2 regions of the Nonomuraea sp. NPDC001684 genome follow, and region 2 is predicted to be linked to the other one. Evidence: riboswitches for the same ligand, from Rfam matches in the RefSeq annotation. Region 2 holds a riboswitch; the other holds the start of a gene.
What was found. A riboswitch is a leader RNA that binds a small molecule or an ion and turns the genes downstream of it on or off. The one in region 2 is predicted to bind cyclic di-AMP.
Positions count from the first base shown of each region.

Region 1: linked by a shared signal. The riboswitch ahead of ACWCSD_RS25225 (CHAP domain-containing protein) and the one ahead of ACWCSD_RS02380 (C40 family peptidase) in region 2 are both predicted to bind cyclic di-AMP.

Region 1 covers NZ_JBSFGJ010000152.1:124-5,673, forward strand. The annotation lists partial or broken gene ACWCSD_RS25215 (YciI family protein) at 1-111, opposite strand, end outside; gene ACWCSD_RS25220 (class I SAM-dependent methyltransferase) at 267-1,085, shown strand; gene ACWCSD_RS25225 (CHAP domain-containing protein) at 1,140-1,835, opposite strand; cyclic di-AMP (ydaO/yuaA leader) riboswitch at 1,849-1,986, opposite strand; gene ACWCSD_RS25230 (Gfo/Idh/MocA family protein) at 2,104-3,057, opposite strand; gene ACWCSD_RS25235 (aldo/keto reductase) at 3,077-3,898, opposite strand; gene ACWCSD_RS25240 (hypothetical protein) at 3,996-4,940, shown strand; gene ACWCSD_RS25245 (DUF6716 putative glycosyltransferase) at 4,937-5,550, shown strand, end outside.
Region 2 covers NZ_JBSFGJ010000005.1:56,039-61,588, forward strand. The annotation lists gene ACWCSD_RS02360 (histone-like nucleoid-structuring protein Lsr2) at 1-282, opposite strand, end outside; gene ACWCSD_RS02365 (RDD family protein) at 808-1,296, opposite strand; gene ACWCSD_RS02370 (RDD family protein) at 1,403-2,986, opposite strand; gene ACWCSD_RS02375 (amino-acid N-acetyltransferase) at 3,072-3,641, opposite strand; cyclic di-AMP (ydaO/yuaA leader) riboswitch at 3,929-4,080, shown strand; gene ACWCSD_RS02380 (C40 family peptidase) at 4,087-5,130, shown strand; gene ACWCSD_RS02385 (helix-turn-helix domain-containing protein) at 5,203-5,415, opposite strand.

The DNA.
Region 1 (5,550 bases), on a different contig from region 2:
CGCCTTGGCCAGCGCCTCGTTGTAGGCGTGCATGTTGTCGACGAGCTCCTGGCTGGGCAGCGCCCCGGCCTCGGTCTCCCCGTTGGCCTTGCCGACGATCATGAATTTCATCCTGCCGTCCCTTCCCTCCGCGGCCCCCGGGCGGAGCCGGCCTCGCCGAAGCGTCGAACGGGCGCCGGCCGGATCGACACGCGGGCGCGGACCGTCCGCTTCCAGGGCACCGTACCGGTCGTGCGGCCGGGTGGCCGATGTGCCATCCTCGCCCCATGCCCCAACCCGCACCAGACGCCTCCGTGCCCAACCGGGCCCTGTGGGACGAGCGCGCCCGCGTCCACGGCTCCACCTCGGCCGACCGGTTCTACGACGTCGACGCCTTCCTCGCCGGCCGGCAGACCCTCTACCCGCTCGAACGCCGCCTGGCCGGCGACGTCGCCGGCCGGGACCTGCTCCACCTGCAGTGCCACTTCGGCCTGGACACGCTGAGCTGGGCGCGTCTCGGAGCGCGGGTGACCGGCGTCGACTTCTCCCCGGTGGCGGTCGCCCGCGCCCGCGACCTGGCGGCCAGGGCCGGGCTGGCGGCCACGTTCGTGGAGGCCGACACGCAGCGGCTGCCGGCGGAGCTGGCCGGCGGCTTCGACGTGGCGGTGGCCACGTACGGCGTGTTGTGCTGGATCGGCGACCTGGACGCCTGGATGCGCGGCGCGGCCATGGCGCTGCGGCCGGGCGGGCGGCTGGTGCTGGTCGACCTGCATCCGGCCTACCAGACGGTGGCCTCGCTCGACCCGCTGGTGGCCGACTGGCCCTACGGCGGCGGCCAGGCCCACCGGGAGACGGTGACCGGCACGTACGCCGACGCCGCGGTGGTGACCGAAACGCACGAGGCGGTGGAGTACCCGTACTCGGTGGGCGAGATCGTCACGGCGGCGGCGCGGGCCGGGTTCACGGTGGCCGAGCTGGGCGAGCACGTCGAGACCGACCTCGACCCGCGCGGCCTGCTGCCCGAGGGCGCGGACGGCCGGTACCGGTTCCCGTTCGGGGACTCGCACCTGCCGATCCTCTACTCGCTGGCGGCGGTCCGGCCCTGAGACGCGGCGAGCGCGCGTCCCTCGTGCGGGGCGCGCGCTCGGAGCGGGCGGAGGTCAGCTCGCGTACTGCGGGTATCCGTAGCCGACGACCTGCGACTTCGGACGGACGCGCTCCTCGACCTTGCCGTTGCCGGTGTTGCCCTCGATCGTGGAGATCGTGCCGTCGCCGTTGTCCTTGACGACGAAGCCGACGTGCTGGATGGCGTCCAGGCTCTTGCTGCCGCCCCAGGAGAAGAAGACCACCGCGCCGGGCCTGGCCTCGGCTCCCCAGCGGTCGTTGGCGGCGAACCACTTGGCGTGGGCCACGGTCCAGGCGTCCCAGCCGACCTGCGGGCGGGCGCCGGTCTGCTCGCCGACCCAGGAGACGAAGATCGAGCACCAGGGGGCGTTCAGGTACATGGCGCGGGTGCCGCCGTCGCGGGCGATGGTCTCGGCGGCGCGCTTGGAGTCGGCGTACCACTTCTGGAACTTGGTGCCGCCGCCGTAGGCGTTCTCGGAGGTGCCGACCTGGGCCTTGGCCAACGCCAGGACCTGCTGGGCGGTGACGTTGACCTGGGTCTCCTCCGCCTTGCGGGTCTGGGCGGCGGCCTGCGGCGCGACGGCCGAGTGCCCGGCCGCGGCGGCCGGGCCGGCGCTGTCGGCGGCGGCGGCGGTGGCGTGGGCGCCGATGGCGGAGGCGAGGATGGCCGCGCCGAGCGCGGCGTGGACGTAGGTGATCTTCGGGGCACGGATGGGACGGTGCGTGGCCATCGAGGGCATTGACTCCTTGCTTCCATGCCGCTTACCGGGTTAGCTGACGGGTTCGGACGTGGAAGCTGCCCTACGGCACCAAAGTGCCGATTCACCCCAAAGGACGTGGGTCCCCGGTTCCGCCCGGAGGCGGATTCAGCGGTCACAGGACGATCCTGTGAAATGTCTTGCGATGGTTGGACAAAGCCGGACAAACCGGACGTCTGCCGCGAGATGCCCCACAAGGTAATACATCGGGCAAGAGCTAGGCAAGTGGCTAAAGGTCCAGCTAGGAGAGTTGGGCCCGTGCTTCGGCCAGAAGCCCCATCATGGCAAGGGATTCGTCAAGCGGCATGATCGCGCTCTCCGTGCGGCCCTCGCTCGTGGCCGCGCGCACCTCGCGCAGCTCGCCCGCGTAACCGTTGTCGGCCGGGTCGAGCACCAGCTCCTCCGTCTCCATCGACGGCCCCGACAGCAACACCCGCCGCGGCGCCCAGAACGGCGCCAGGATGTCGGCCCGCATCGACGTGCCCACCACGCTCGCGTCGTTGGCGTGATGTGCCAGCAGCGACACGTCCACCAGGGCCCGCCGCCCGTCGGGGTACAGCAGCAGCCCGCCGGCCTCGGCGTCGACGCCGCTGGGCGCCAGCGAGCCGGCCATGCGCAGCTCCGCGGGCATGCCGAGCAGCAGCTGGGCCAGCCCGAACGGGTAGATCCCCAGGTCGAGCAGGGCCCCGCCGCCCAGCTCCGGCGCCCACAGCCGATGGGCGGGGTCGTAGGGCAGCGCGAAGCCGAACGAGGCCCGCACCGACCGGATCTCGCCGAAGCGCGGATCGGCCGCCACCCGCTGGATGAGCGGGTTGAAGCGCATCCACATGGCCTCCATGAGGAAGACCCCGGCCGCGCGGGCCAGCGCCACCATGCGCTCGGCGTCGGCCACGTCGGCCGCCAGCGGCTTCTCGCACAGCACCGACTTGCCCGCCGCGATGGCCGCCTCGGCCACCTCCAGGTGCTGGGCGTGCGGCGTGGCGACGTAGATCGCGTCTACGGCCGGATCGGCGCACAGGGCCTCGTAGGAGCCGTAGGCCGACTCCGCGCCCAGCTCGTCGGCCAGCGCCCGCGCCCTGAGCGGGCTCCGCGAGCCGACGGCGGCCACCCGCATGCCGGGCTCGGCCACGATGGCCGCCCCCACGGTACGCGCGATGCCGCCGGTCGCCGCTATTCCCCAGGTGAAATCTCGCACGACCGAGATCGTAGAGCGCTCAGGTCAGGTTGAACGAGTCGGGGTCGGGCCCGATCCGCCGCCCCGCGTTCATCGCGCCGATGGCCGCCATGTCCTCGGCGTCGAGGATGAAGTCGAACACGTCGATGTTCTCCTCGATCCGCGACGGCGTGACCGACTTGGGGATCACCACGTTGCCGAGCTGCAGGTGCCAGCGGAGCACGATCTGGGCGGGCGTCTTGCCGTACTTCTCCGACAGCACGCGCAGCGCCGGGTCGGCCAGCAGCCCCTTGCCCTGCCCGAGCGGGCTCCACGCCTCGGTCAGGATGCCGTTGGCCTCGTGGAAGGCCCGCATCTCGCGCTGCTGGAAGTACGGGTGGAGCTCGATCTGGTTGATCGACGGCGTGATGTCGGTCTCCTCCATCAGCCGGGTCAGGGTGGCGATCGTGAAGTTGGAGACCCCGATGGCCTTGGCCCGGCCGTCCCGGTAGATCTTCTCCAGTCCCCGCCAGGCCTGCACGTACCTGTCCTGCTCCGGGACCGGCCAGTGGATCAGGAAAAGATCTACGTAGTCGAGGCCCAGGCGGGCCAGGCTCTCGTCGAAGGCCTGCTCGGCGCGCCCGTGGTCGCCGTTCCACAGCTTGGTGGTGACGAACACCTTCTCCCGTGGCACCCCGGCGGCGCGCACGGCCCGGCCGACGCCCTCCTCGTTCTCGTAGGCGGCGGCGGTGTCGACGTGCCGGTATCCGGCGCGCAGCGCGGCCGTCACCGCGTGCTCGGCGTCGTCGGCAGAGACCTGCCAGACGCCGAAGCCGAGCTGTGGTATCTGCACACCGTCGGTGTTGAGCATCAGCGAGTTCATACCCTCCATTGTTCACGTGTCGTTTCTTGCGGCTTAAGCAGGCCGGGCTACCTTGAGGCGGGTCGTGCAAGGCCATCCACCGGCTGGGGGAAACAGAGTGGTCAGACAGGCGTCGGCCTGGGTGGAGTCTCCGCTCCAGATGCTGTGCGCCGTCGAGGCCCACCATGCCGGGCTGCTCGGCCCGGACACCGTGGTCGTGCCGCGCGCCGGCCTGCGTCCGCTGCGCGCCACCCGCAAGGAGCTGCGCCGCCTCGACCTGCCCGCCGGCCTGGTGCTGGACGAGCCGCGCGAGCGCATGCCGCGCCGCGTCCAGGCCGTGGGCGACGCGTTCTCCGGCAAGGTCCAGATGCGCTGGCTGACCTCCGACCCCGGCCACATCGTCGTCGTGGACGACGGCCTGGCCACGCTCAGGCTGCTCGAACTGCTGGCCGCCGGGCCGTTCCGGCCGCTGCTGCGGGCGCGGGCGACCCCCTCGCGGGCGCGCGCCCTGCTCGGCCTGGCCGCCGCGCTGCGGCTGCGGATGAGCCGGGTGTCGGTCTTCACCGCCCTGCCCGTCCCCGACGAGCTGGTCGCCGCCGTCCGGGGGGCGGGCGTGGACCTCGTCCGCCACGACTTCGCCTGGCTGCGCGCCCAGCCGCCGAGCGCCCAGGGGCCCGCCGAGCGGACGGTCGTCCTCGGCACGTCCCTGGTCCGCAACGGCCTGGTCCACCGCGACCACTACCTGCGCTGGCTGACCGACCTGGCCGGACGCGAGCCGCTGGCCTACTACCCGCACCGCCGCGAGGACCCCGTCGACCTGGCGCTGATCGGCGAACGTCCGGGCATCACCGTGCACGACGCGGGCGTGCCGGCCGAGCTGACGTTGCGCGGCCTCGACGCCGGGCAGCGGGTGCTCAGCCTGCCCTCGACCGCGATCACCTCGCTGCGGGTGCTGCTCGGCCCGCGCGGCGTCGAGGTCGAGCCCGTGGACGTTCCCGACGACTGGTGGACGAGCAGGGCGGCCCCCGGCCTGCGATCGCATTTGACAGGAGCTTCCAGGTGAGGGTGCTGGCGATAGCCGACTCCGACTCGTATCTGAAGTGGGCGGCCTGCCTGCTCGACGACCTGCCCGCGGGCTGCGAGAGCGAGCTGGTGGTGGTGCGCACCCCGATCGCGCCCTCGCCGGAGCAGATCGCGGCGGCGGTGGGCGGGCGCGCGGCGCCCCCGGTGTTGTCGGCGCGCTCGCTGCGCCGCCTGGCCGAGCGCACCCGCCCCGACGCGATCCTGGTGGGCTGCACGGGCCCGGTGGTGGACGTCCTGGTGGCCGACGTGCTGGCCGGGCTGCGGCCGGCGGGCCGGGCACGGCCGGTGTTCGTCAGCGGGCTGCCCGGCATCTCGGTGCCGGCCACGGAGAAGGCGTGGCTGTTCCGCAGCGGCTGCGACCTGTTCGTGGTCCACAGCGAGCGCGAGGTGGCCGAGTTCTCCGAGATCGCCGGCCGGCTCGGCGGGGGAGGGGCGGTCGGGCTGGCCAGGCTGCCGTTCCTGCGGCCCGGCGCGGTGTCCGGCGGCGGCGACCGGGTCGTGTTCGCCACCCAGGCCAAGGTGCCGCGGGCGCGGGAGGAGCGCGAGCGGGTGCTGACGGCGCTGGCCGAGCTGGCCGCCCGCCGGCCCGG
Region 2 (5,550 bases):
CTCGCTGACCGGCAGGCCGTGAGCCTTGGCCCACTGCCGGATCTCCGAGCTCTTCTCGCGGCTCATCGCACGGTTGCCGCCGCGACCACGGCGACGGGCGGACACGGCTCCTGCCCTGCGGGCGTGCTGCACGAAAGGCGTGAGTGCGTCCCTCAGCTTCTTGGCGTTAACGTCGCTGAGGTCAATCTCATAGGAGGAGCCGTCAATAGCGAAGCTGACCGTCTCATTGGCCTCGCCCCCATCGAGGTCATCGATGAGAATCTCCTGGATCTGCTTGGCCATCTACGCAATCCTTTCCCGGAGCATTGTTTCATTCGCTCGCCCAAACATATACCCGGAAAGGCGCGGAGACAATTCAGCGCTACGGGGATTCGGCTGACTGGCAGATCAGTTCTGGTTCTCGGCCTGATCCTGGTGGTTTGCCCGTCGTCCGGCGCCCTCCGATCGCAGCAACTTCACCGCGCCAAAGATGAAGGCGCCGCCGACCACGACCGGGGGGATGAGCGCTGACAATACGTCTGTTACGGCTTCCATTCGTCCTCGCCTCCAGGGCTAGCAGGGTTTCGGGGGCGCTAAATACGCATCCCGGCGCGACCTGCGGGACCTGCGGGAGCACGCCGGACGCTCATGACGCCTAGGTGACAACTCACCCGGAACCGACCATAGCCACACACAGTCGCCCTCAGGGAGCAGGGGCACCGACATCCGGCAACCCGGACGTCCCATAGCCTAATGCCAGTCTCTCCAGGCTCCTTACCGGATCAAGGGAAAATTTTGCGAAAAGGCATCTTCCCAGGTGTGGACGCCTCAACGAAGATCTTTTACCACCCGCGTTCCGGCCAGCCTGTCATGCGGCCCGCGCTCCAACGGCTTGTCGATCAGGATGAGCAGCCCGACGCCGAACAGCAGCATTCCGGCCAGCAGATTGACCACCGGAATGCCCATCAGCATGACAGGCCCGGGATAGACCAGGGCCCGTTTCAGCAGGGCGCCACGCGGAAGGTCGTCCGGCGCCAGGCGAATCTTCATGATCGCCTGGCCGAACGTCCGCCGGCGCAGGCAATGGGCCCGCCAGTCATAGGCCGTATAACACAGGCCGCCCAGGAACCAGGCCAAGAGCCCAGGGAGCCGTCCGCCGAACGCCTCGACCATCCCGACAGTCCGGAAGGCGCCCCACAGCGCGATGAACAGAATGTAATAGAAGACCCCGAAGACCAGCGCCTCAATGAAGCGGGCGGCGAGGCGTTCCCACCATTCCGCGGGCACGGCGCCCGGCCACGACGGTGTCCCGGCCATATCCCACCTCACGCGGTCGGCGGTCGTACCCCCCATTTTGGTACGCCCCGCACACACAAAACAGAGGCCGGCGGGAAGCCGGCCCCTGTTTTACGCTGACGCGGGATTACTTGATCTTCACGACCACCGTGCCCGCGAACTTGTCCGCGAACGTCTGCTGCAGCGGCTTGTCCCACAGCTGCGAGGCGCCGTTGACCGCGACGCACGCCCAGGCGAGCAGCGGGCCGAGGAACGGGATCCAGCTCAGGATGTAGCCGCCCCAGGTGACGCCGGCGCGCTTGATCGCCAGGTCGGACGCGAGCCCGCCCGGAGGAAGGGCCTGGCCCACGGGCACGACCTTGATCCCCATGACCATCTTGCCGACCGTCTGGCCGTTCATCTTCGTCAGGAAGAACTCGTAGCACACCCAGACGGCGGTCGTCACGATCGCCGACAGGACGCCGATGACGAAGGCGGACAGGACGCCGGAGGTCAGGCCGGTCGCCGAGTCGTAACCGACCGCGAGCAGGCCCAGGATGAGGCTGACCACGAAGTTCACGACGCCGAGGATGACGCCGTCGACGATCCTCGCGACCAGACGCTGCCACCACTCCGCCAGGGGGGCCGGAGCGCCCGGAGGCTGCACGCCGACGGGCTGACCGTAGGGCTGGCCGTAGCCGGGCTGGCCGTAGGGCTGCGACTGCTGCTGCTGGCCGTATGCCTGGCCGTACTGCTGCTGGTCGCCGTACTGCTGGCCGTAACCCTGTTGCTGGTCGCCGTACTGCTGCTGGGCGTAGCCGCCCTGCTGGCCGTACTGGGCGTCCTGGCCGTAGCTCTGCTGCTGCCCGTAGTCGGACTGCGGCTGCTGGCCGTAGCCCTGCTGGCCGTACTGGGCCTCCTGGCCGTAACCCTGCTGCCCCGCGGCGGCCTGCTGGCCGTAGCCGGGCTGGGCGTACTGCTGGCCCGAGGACTGCGGCTGCTGGCCGTAACCCTGCTGACCCGAGGCGGCCTGCTGGCCGTACTGGGCGTCCTGGCCGTAGCCCTGCTGCTGGCTGTAGTCGGGTAGGGACTGCGGCTGCTGGCCGTAGCCCTGCTGCTGGCCGTAGCCCTGCTGGCCCGAGGCGGCCTGCTGGCCGTACTGGCCCTCCTGACCGTAGCCCTGCTGACCGGAGGCGGCCTGCTGGCCGTAGCCGGGCTGGGCGTACTGCTGGCCGGAGGCGGGCTGCTGGCCGTAGCCCTGCTGGCCGTACTGGGCTTCCTGGCCGTAGCCGGGCTGCGTGTACTGCTGGCCGGAGGACTGCGGCTGCTGGCCGTAACCCTGCTGACCCGAGGCGGCCTGCTGGCCGTACTGGGCCTCCTGGCCGTAGCCGGGCTGCGTGTACTGCTGGCCGGAGGACTGCGGCTGCTGGCCGTAGCCCTGCTGCTGGCCGTAGCCCTGCTGACCCGGGGCGGCCTGCTGGCCGTACTGGGGCTGCTGGCCGTAGCCCTGCTGCTGGCCGTACTGCTGCTGTTGCTGGCCGTACTGCTGTTGCTGGCCATAGCCCTGTTGCTGCTGCTGACCGTATGGGGGCTGGCCGAAGGCATCGTCCGCCCGGTAGCCGACCACAGTCACGTCCGGGTCGGGCTCACCGGGCCGACGGCCGTGGTGCTGACCGTACTCGGGGTTCTCGCCGGAATCGTCCTGTGGGTACGGCGGCTGTCCGGTGCTCACCGTGTCACCTCGCTTCGAGTGCGCATGTGGCACGTGTCAGGACACATGCCTGTGCTGCCCAACGTATCGACATAGGTATCAACAATCACCTTTCCAAGTGGTCAAGGTCCGCGTCACCCGATGTCAGATGCAGCAGCATGCGGGTGTTGCCAAGGGTGTTCGGTTTGACGTGTTCCAGATCAAGGAACTCCGCCACACCCTCGTCGTACGAGGCCAGCAACTCGGCGTAGACCTCGGGTGAGACCGGTGTGCCCTGGATGGGGCGGAAACCGTGCCTCGCGAAGAAGTCGACCTCAAAAGTCAGACAGAATACACGCCGCAGCCCCAGATCCTTCGCCTGCCGGACGAGTGCCGAGACGATCCGCCGCCCCACACCCAGCCCCCGGCACGCGGGATCGACGGCCACCGTACGGACCTCGGCGAGGTCCTCCCAGAGCACGTGGAGCGCGCCGCAGCCGACGACCTCCCCGCCCCGCTCGGCCACCCAGAACTCCTGGACGTCCTCGTACAGCGTGACCGTGGCCTTCTCCAGGAGCCGCGGCCCCGCGCCCGCGTAGGTGTCCACGAGACGCCTGATCGCACGCACGTCGGGCGTGCGCGCACGCCTGACCACGACCGCGGTCTCGGGGACTGCCACTTCGGCCACCTGCTCCATGGCTCTCCAGGGTACAGATCTCATTACGGCTCGGCCCTAAATCCCACGTCTCGGGCATCTCATCACATCCCGTGGTCAGGTGAACACGGGCCGACTTGGAGCTTTCCTCCAGACCTCAGCACCCCGAATGCTGGACAAAAGGTGCAGAAGCCTGCTTCCGTACGGCTACCCACGAGATCACCTTGTGACCCTTCAGTTGTGAAACCTCTACAGACTCGGCAGTTCCGGTTGAGCGTGAACCCGGAGTGCATTAGTGTCCAGCGACGATGTTCTCCGCGTAATGCGCGCGGAAAGACACGCCCAATTCCCGCAAGGGAAGCCGGGGAACCAACGGCGGCGAGCACCTGGCGCCGCCACTTGGGGTGAATCCGACCATCTCGGTAGGGCTGCTCCGGCCCGAACCCGTCAGCTAACCCGGCCGGCGTCGATGAGAGGAGCTCGGTTGGTGAAGCGGACGTTCGACCGCTCGGGGAAGTCCGGGGGCAGGCACGCCCGCCCCCAGGAGCAGGCCAGGCGCGCACGCCGCCTCGGCGTCATCGGCGTCACCGTCGCCGCGATGCTGTTCGCCGTCCCCGTCGGCTCCGCCGCCGCCGACCCGAAGCCGTCGCTCTCGGAGCTCTCCGACCAGGTGGAGAAGCTGCACGAAGAGATCGAGACGCTGGCCGAGCAGTACAACGAGCAGCGCGAACGGCTGAAGGCCGCCCAGAAGGCCAACGACTCCGCCCAGAAGATCCTGGCCACCAGCGAGTCCGATCTGGCCGCCAAGCGCGCCAGGGCCTCGCTGCTCGCCCAGAACGCCTACATCACCGGCGGCCTGGACAAGGCCCTGGCCTTCGCCCAGTCCGGCGACCCCGAGACCTTCCTCGACCGAGCCGCGACCACGTACGCGCTCGAACAGCAGCAGGGCGAGGAGGTCAACCAGCTCGCCAGGGCCATGGAGGCCGCCGAGCGGGCCAGGGCCGGCGCCAAGACCCGCATCGCCGAGGTCCAGAAGCTCGTCACCGACCTGGAGAGCAGGCGCTCGAAGATCACCAAGCTGGTCACCAAGGTCGAGAGCAACCTCTACCGGCGGGCCGTCGGCGAGGCCGGCCGTCCCGGCACCCGGGCCGTGCGCGTCAACCTGCCGGTCATCGGCGACGGCAAGGCCGCCCAGGCCGTCAAGTGGGCCCTCACCCAGCAGCTCAAGCCGTACGTGTGGGGCGCCGAAGGGCCGCGCTCCTACGACTGCTCCGGGCTGGTGATGGCCGCCTACCAGCGCGTGGGCATCTCGCTCCCCCACTACACCGGCGACCAGTGGACGGCCGGCAGGCAGGTCAGCCGCGACCAGCTGCGCCCCGGCGACCTGGTGTTCTTCTACAGCGACCTGCACCACGTCGGCATCTACATCGGCGGCGGCATGATGGTCCACGCTCCGCGGACGGGTGACGTCGTGCGGGTCGCCCCGATCGGCGGGCGGCCGTTCGCCGGCGGCGTGCGCATCGCGGACTGATCCGCGCGCCGCTTCGCCCAGCGCCGGTTCGCCCGGCGTCACTGGATGATGAGCGCCACCTGATGAGCGCCGCTAGATGAGCTGACGGCGCGCCGCCCATGCCACGGCCTCGATCGCCGTGGCCACGCCGATGCGGTCGCAGATGCCCCTCAGCCTGCGCCGTACGGTCCGTCCGCTGATATCCAGCCGCCTGCCGACCCGATCGACCGTCACTCCCCTGGCCAGCTCGGCCAGTAACGCCAAATCCGCGTGGCTCAGCTCAACGCCTTCTGTGAGCACATCCACCGGGAGCCCTCCCCCAAACAGCAGAACTCGGACCTTTCAGGCGAAGCAAAGCCGCTCGTCTCGGTGAAGGTAAACGCATCGCGGAAAGGTCGTCAAGCGCCACAATCGGCGCCCTTGACCAGTGCTATTGACATG